Regions from separate parts of the Paenibacillus sp. JMULE4 genome, predicted to be linked through region 1. Evidence: predicted binding sites of a transcription regulator. Region 1 holds the regulator's gene; the other holds the start of a gene.

Region 1 (3,699 bases):
GCGTTGTGCTGAGATATTCCTGAACAGCCGTTGTGCCGGCCGCTAAGGAACCCCAGCATGCTTAGGAGGACATTATGTTAACTATACTTATCATCATCGTCGCCTTGGCGTTGATCTTTGACTTTATTAACGGCTTTCACGATACGGCCAACGCTATCGCAACCTCCATATCTACAAGGGCATTATCGCCGCGTTTTGCCGTATTTTACGCAGCGGTGCTGAACTTTATAGGTGCATTGTTTTCTTCAGAAGTTGCCAAAACCGTGGGCGGAAGCGTAGCGAATCCTGCTACGATCGAGAACGGCATGTATGTTGTTATCGCCGCCTTACTATCAGCCATTATCTGGAACCTGCTTACGTGGTATTACGGGATTCCCTCATCGTCATCTCATACGCTTATCGGATCGCTGGCCGGAGCGGTCATCGCCGGAGGCGGGCTTAGCAGCGTCAACTGGTCGGGATTCCAACAAATCGTACTGATTCTCATTTTATCGCCTATCGTTGCATTTGGCACCGGCTTTATCATTATGTGGATTATCCGTCAACTGATATTGGCGAGCGGCAATCAATCACGCTCCAAGCTTAACCGTACTTTCCGCGGCTTTCAGATTTTATCGGCCGGGCTGCTGTCCTTTTCTCACGGGGGGAACGACGCTCAAAAGGCCATGGGGATTATCGTATTCGGATTGGTTGCTCTCGGCTACCAATCGGATTTGGAAGTTCCGCTTTGGGTGAAACTTTCCGCGGCCACCGCTATGGGGCTCGGAACTTCGATCGGCGGCTGGAAAATCATTAAAACCGTGAGCAAAAAGCTGCTGAAGATTGAACCGATCAACGGCTTTGCCTCCGACCTGAACTCATCCATCGTGATTCAAACGTCCACCCATCTCGGGATGCCGCTTTCGACGACCCATGTCATTTCGTCATCGATTATCGGTACCGGTTCAGTCCTGAGATTTCATGATGTCAAATGGGGCACAGTCACCCGGATGGTCATGACCTGGGTCATCACGATCCCGATCAGCATGGTGCTGGCCTTTCTGATTTACAAAATTATTTTCCCCTTTATATCGTAAAAAAAGACAAGCCCGGTGCAACTGGATCATTGCACCGGGCTTCCTTTTATTCCTCCAAATAATAGGCCAGACTTTGCAGATCCGTCGTGAAATCCGCATGGTGTACGCGAACCCCGCTGGGCACCTTGATAATCATCGGAGCAAAGTTGAGAATGGCTTCCACCCCTGCCTCGACAAACTGGTTGGCCACATGCTGCGCCTCCATGGCAGGAACAGTTATGATCCCGATCCGCACCTTCAGCGCTTGAATCGTATCGCAAAGCTCCTCCATCGGTTTTACCTTCAAATTGTTGATCGATTCTCCGATTTTTGTTTTTTGGGAGTCGAACACGGCCACAATTTTCATGTTATCCTTAAGATAAGCGTTATAATTGCATAACGCCCGGCCCAGATTCCCTGCACCGACCAATGCAACCGGGATCACCTTGTCGATCTTTAATATTTGCCGGATTTTTTCAATCAGATAGTCCACATCGTATCCAATGCCCTTTTTCCCGAATTCTCCGAAATAGGCCAAATCCTTGCGGATTTGAGCAGGGTTTAAATCCAGCTTTTGCCCCAGGTCCTGAGAGGATACCGTTTGTACGTTTTTCTTGCTGAGTTCATTCAGAAATCGGAGATAGATCGGAAGCCGACGAACAACCGCTTCGGATATTTTCGGAGTTTTCATTATGCATTTTCACCCATCCACTGCTTTATTCTTGGTACCAACTGATTCGAATTCATGTGCTCGATCTTCGGGCCTGGCAGCGAATATAAGAAATACTTGCCATAGTTCGTATCGATAACGCGAGTGTCGTATATAATCACAATTCCTTTATCCGAAGCCGTTCGCACCAGACGTCCGAAGCCTTGCTTGAAGCGAATGACCGCCTGGGGTACGGACAGCTTCATAAAAGGATTCTGGTTCTTTTGCTTCAGCTTTTCCATCTTCGCTTCAACAAGCGGATGATTCGGAGGCTGAAACGGAAGCCTCACAATCGCCAGACAGCTGAGCGCATCGCCGGGAATGTCCACACCTTCCCAAAAGCTGCTCGTCCCAAGCAGCACACTGGCTGGGTTGCTTTGAAATAACCGGGTCAGCTTGCTTCGGTTGCTGCTGTCTACGCCTTGACCAAGTACGGTCACTCCGAATGAAGAGAGCATGTCCTTCAATCCCGCATGAGCGACCTTGAGCATCCGGTTGGATGTAAACAATACCAGCATCCGGCCGCGCGTTTCGAGCGCCACTTCCGCCAGCGACGGCACCAGCTTGTCCAGAAATTCCTTCTCGCCGCTGGCTCCCCGCAGCGTCGGAAAATCCCGGGGTATGGCGACCAGCGCCTGCTTGCGGTAATTGAAGGGCGATGGCAGCTGAACGGTTTTGAGCTTACCGTCCGGATCCCCGTAAGCCAGCCCCAGCTGCTCGCAGGTGTAATCAAACGATTTGCCGACCGAAAGCGTAGCTGAAGTCATAATCACGCTGTCCTTCACTCCGAAAAAGGTTTGACGCAGCATTTCGCTGACATCTACCGGCACACAGAAGAGCTGAAGCGAACGGTTCTTATTGTACATGCCGCCTTCGAGCCAGTAGACATAATTGTCATCGGGCATCGTCATAAAAAAATGCAGCGCATCCCGATGCCTGTACAGCTCCTTCACGGTTCCGGTCAAATCGGTGATCGAGCTTTGCACATCGTATTCGTCCTGAACCTCTTTGATTTCCATGATCATCCGGTCAAGCCGGTGCAATGCTTCATTGAAATGAAGCTGCATGTTCTCCTCTAAGATCAGCAGCTTGTCCCAGCCGGCGGGCAGCTTGTCCTTCTTCACCCGGTACACGAACGAGCTGCCCTCCGTTTGGCTGCCATCCCCCCCGGAAACAAGCAGTTGATAGAGCAGTTCGGTCAGCTGATCCCATTCCTCTTTTAGCTGCACCAGCTTCTCCACGGCCTGATCGATCATTGCGCACCAGCCTTGCGACCGTTCTTCCTCAAATTTCTGCAGCCGCAAGCGCAAGGAGGACAACTGGCCGGACCGGGAATCTTTATATAACCAATGCAGCGTATTCATCAATCCATGGTAGTGCAGGTCAATGCCCAAATGCTTGCCGGCCACTTCTTCAAAATGATGCGCCTCATCGATCACCAAATGTTTATATGCGGGCAGCAGCCGGTTTTCCGCTTTCGTATCCGTGAACAGCATCGAATGGTTTGTAATGATGACATCCGCCGTATTGGCGTCATGCCGGGCACGATGGTAAAAGCATTTTTTAAACCAGGGACATGCACGGTTCAAGCATGAATCCGCATCGCTTGCCACCGTATGCCAGAACTGTTGGCCTTTGTTTCCAAAATGAAGCTCCTCTTCATCTCCGCGCGCTGTCTCCCCAAGCCAAACCAGCATTTGACCTGCGGTGATCCGGTCGTCCCATCCGTGTTCAAAATCAAGCGAGTTCAGTTTTTGTTCGAATTTGCGCAAGCACAAATAATGGCTTCGGCCTTTGAAAACGGCCGCTTTGAAATGAACCGGAAATAAGCTTTCGAGCAACGGCAGATCCCGTTCCCGCAGCTGCTCTTGAAGATTGATCGTGTGGGTACTTATCAGTATTTTTTTGTCCTGCTTTAAACCGTAATATAGCGAA
Region 2 (3,699 bases), on a different contig from region 1:
TTTCCAGGCTCGCTGTCGCACGTTCGATCAAATCCGCAGAGAAAATCGGCAGAATGGTTAGCATAGCTTCGACCAGGTAGAGCGATACATCTTCAAAATTCACGCCGTTTTTGCGGCAAATGCCCGGCAGCTCGTCCGCAAGTTCTCCAACCAGCTCGACGCCTGTGAGGCCGCCGCCGCCGATAACGAAAGTAGCGTCCGCTTTATTTTTCGTTTTGCTGTATTCGCGAATCCGTTCTTCCACATGCTTGTAAATGCGGTTAGCATCGTTTACGGATTTCAGTGTAAAGCTGTTTTCTTGAAGACCTGGAATGCCGAAGAAGTTGGTTTCGCTGCCAAGAGCTAGAACCAATGCGTCGTAGTTGTAGGTTGTGCCGTCGGCCACTAAGACTTTACGCGCTTCCAAATCGATATGTTCAATTGTTCCGACCTTTAATTGGATGTCTTTGCCTTTAAACAATTTTTCCAATGGCAGCGCAACCGCTTTTTCCGCCACGTTACCTGCAGCAAGACGGTGCAGCTCCGTAATGATTTGATGCGTCCCAAAGCGATTGATTACAGTAATCGAAGCTTCTTCTATCGATAAATTTGCACGAGCGGAAAGGGCGCTTAACAAGCCGCCGTAGCCGCCACCCAAAATTAAAATTTGCTTTTTCACGTTCAGTCCCCCGTTCAGTTCCATCAATTAGGCTTTTTGTTTTCTTTCGTTCATAATATCCAGATACGCTTGCGCAAAACGCAGCATTCTTTGCAGCTCCGGATCTTTAAGCAATTTCAGCATGCCGAACAGGCCGATGGTGGCATCGCTTTGCTCGGCACGATCATTGGCTTCGATTGCGGCCGACGCTATGGCTTTTGCCTTTTCCTCGAGCGGTTTGACCACTTCCTGGATACCGCCTACCATATCTTGAATAAGCACGCGGTCTGTAGCTACTTTTTGCACCAGATCATATGTTTTCGTTAGAAGCGTCATCATTTCGGTGAGCTTCGGAAGCTGATCCACCAACACAGTCAAGGATTCTTGCACTTCAGGCTTTAACAATTGATCCAGCACATCCGGCTTCCCTTGTACCGCGGGAGTTTCTTGTTCCGATTTCTGAATGGTTGTTTCTAACATTTGCTACGTTCCTCCTTATTTCGTGTAAATAGTATCTTGCTCGTCGCTGCAAATATGGATGTTATATATAATAAACATAATTTACTATATTTTCCGTTGTGAAAATCTTCACATTGAATGGATCACAGAATTGCACGCATCCGAGCCACTTTTCTTATTGTACACCTATTTTGTACATTTTGCATGATTTTGTGTCATTTTTTTATTAAAAAATTTTTACCACCTCGATCTCCAATTTTTTACCAAAAACTCAGGAAAATATTAGTTATGAAAGAAGCGATACCCTCTAACACCGTTTAGATCATATTCATAAAGGAAGCTACAATTCATTTATTTTATGGCTTCCTCGCTATAGTTCATGGCTAATGTCTGCTTAATAGAAATTTAGTCAATACTGCTCTGTAAGATGATTAATAGGGCGGGATGACTAGTGTGGACTACATTAAGCAGTAGTGACAATATGATTTCAGAGATGTTCAAAGTGGCGTTACAGTTGGAAGAACCATGGAAATTGACGCATGTTGAGTTTGACGATATGGATCAAGCTTGGCACCTGTTTATCGACTTTGCACGAGGAGCAACCTTCGCTTGTCCCTTATGCGGGATCGCTTGTAAAGCATATGACTCCGAGAAGAAGACCTGGCGACACTTGGACTTCTGGAATTGGAAAACATATATGCACGCCAGAATGCCACGAGTAAAATGCAAGGCGTGTAACAAGATAACGCAAGTATCGGTGAAGTGGGCCAGACCGCTTTCTCATTTCACTTTGCTCTTTGAAGCATGGGCGATGCGATTAATGGCGGAAATGCCCGTCAATGCGGCAGCCCGTGAGCTGAGAGAACATGACACACGGATGTGGCGCATCTTCCATCACTACGTCGATAAAGCGATGGCAGAGCTTGATATATCCAAGGTGAAACGGATTGCGATTGACGAGACGTCATCTAGGCGAGGGCACCGCTACATTACCCTGTTTGTTGATGTTGATCGCAAAACCGTGCTGTTTGCAACTGAAGGCAAAGGAATGGATACGTTGGAGCGCTTTAAGTCGTATCTGACAACAAAAGGTGCTGCCGCGCAGCAGATTGAAGAAGTATGCTGCGATATGTCACCCGCCTTTATCCGAGGCATTGAGGAATATTTTCCTGATGCCGAGATCACCTTTGACAAATTTCATGTGATGAAGCTGGTGGGCGAAGCCCTGGATGAGGTTCGAATTCAAGAGCAGAAGCAAATGCCAGAACTGAAGCGAACGAAATACATCTGGTTGAAGAACGAAGCAAACCTCAAAGCGGAGCAGAAAGAAACCTTACTGCGCCTAAAGGACAGCAACCTGCAGACTGGGCGGGCTTACCGTCTTAAGCTGGCCTTACAGGATCTCTGGACTACCCCGCATATTTTGGCGGATATGTATTTGCGGGAATGGATCGGCTGGGCCACTCGATCAAAGCTCTCGCCCATGATTAGCTTAGCCAAGACGATCAAGCAACATGAGGAAGGCATATTACGCTGGTTCCACAGCAAGATGACGAACGGTTTGCTCGAAGGTATTAATGGTCTGGTGCAAGCAGCCAAACGGCGAGCCAGAGGTTACCGCAACGTAGAAAATCTGATCGCCATGGTCTACATGACCGCGAATAAGCTCCGACTTCCAACGCTCGGAGCACGCCGAGCACAATAACCCTTACCGCCTTAATACCACGCTTCAGAGATTGAAACAGCGGTCAAGTGCTCTTCTTGAGGGCTGTTTCAATCTCTGAAATTCTCTTAGAGGCGGAAGGGTTATAAAACTAATATTTGCGCCTCTACCCACCCAGTAGAGCGAAGAGCCATTTTATGTTATATTATATTACATGAAGTTATTTCGTAGGGTGCTCCCTATTTTGCTCCAAACCACACGACAAACCCGGAATTCAATATATGCTGGAAAGCTGGAAAGTTTATGAGGGAGTATTTCTATGAAATGGTTCCAAGGTCCGACACAAACCACTCGATCCGAACACATTGAAGATTATGCGATCCGTAAGATTCCTTCGTATTATCGTTGGCCGATTCCGGCCATCATTGCCGTTCTGCTCGGCAACTCAACGGCCATGTTTTTTTTCACCTTCGGGGCGCAGTTGAGTTATGTCGTAGGGTGGCCTGATATGCTGTGGCCGCTTAGCTATTTTTTTATCGGCTCGACGATCATCGGTATGATGATGATCCGTTTAGCCAGCAAAGAAGGGCTGACCATAGATTTGATGACGCGCGGCATGGGCTTCGGTTATATGGGTTCTGCCGTTACCTCTTTCATTTACGGAATGAACTATGTATTTTATTTTTTATTTGAAGGTACGATTGTAACGCATGCTATTTCCTTATATTTTCATGTGGAGTTTGATGCGGTAGAAGGGACCTTGATATTTGGGGCATTAGGTTTGGTCAAGCTGTTGTTTGTATGGTATGGAATGAAGGCACTGCAAATTTTCCAAACCTGGGGAGTCGTGATATACGCCTTATTGCTCGGACTTTGTTTATATCAATTGACCCATCATTATCAGGTTGCGGGACCGGATCGGTGGGTGCTGCCGTGGCTT

Evidence for each region. Region 1 encodes Rex, which represses fermentation and respiration genes when NADH is low (regulators of the CRP and FNR family bind a similar motif). Its sites were predicted from a motif close to TTGTGAAATATTTCACAA; they were not measured.
Region 2: the regulator Rex is predicted to act here: its motif matches at 1,214-1,231, upstream of EXW96_RS23810 (DUF1641 domain-containing protein).

What each region holds. Positions count from the first base shown of each region.
Region 1 is NZ_SGWF01000011.1:815,377-819,075, reverse strand. It holds gene EXW96_RS27405 (hypothetical protein) at 1-23, shown strand, start outside; gene EXW96_RS09300 (inorganic phosphate transporter) at 75-1,076, shown strand; gene EXW96_RS09295 (redox-sensing transcriptional repressor Rex) at 1,123-1,746, opposite strand; gene dinG (ATP-dependent DNA helicase DinG) at 1,746-3,699, opposite strand, start outside.
Region 2 is NZ_SGWF01000020.1:204,968-208,666, reverse strand. It holds gene EXW96_RS23815 (NAD(P)/FAD-dependent oxidoreductase) at 1-658, opposite strand, end outside; gene EXW96_RS23810 (DUF1641 domain-containing protein) at 686-1,117, opposite strand; gene EXW96_RS23805 (ISL3 family transposase) at 1,548-2,801, shown strand; gene EXW96_RS23800 (purine-cytosine permease family protein) at 3,079-3,699, shown strand, end outside.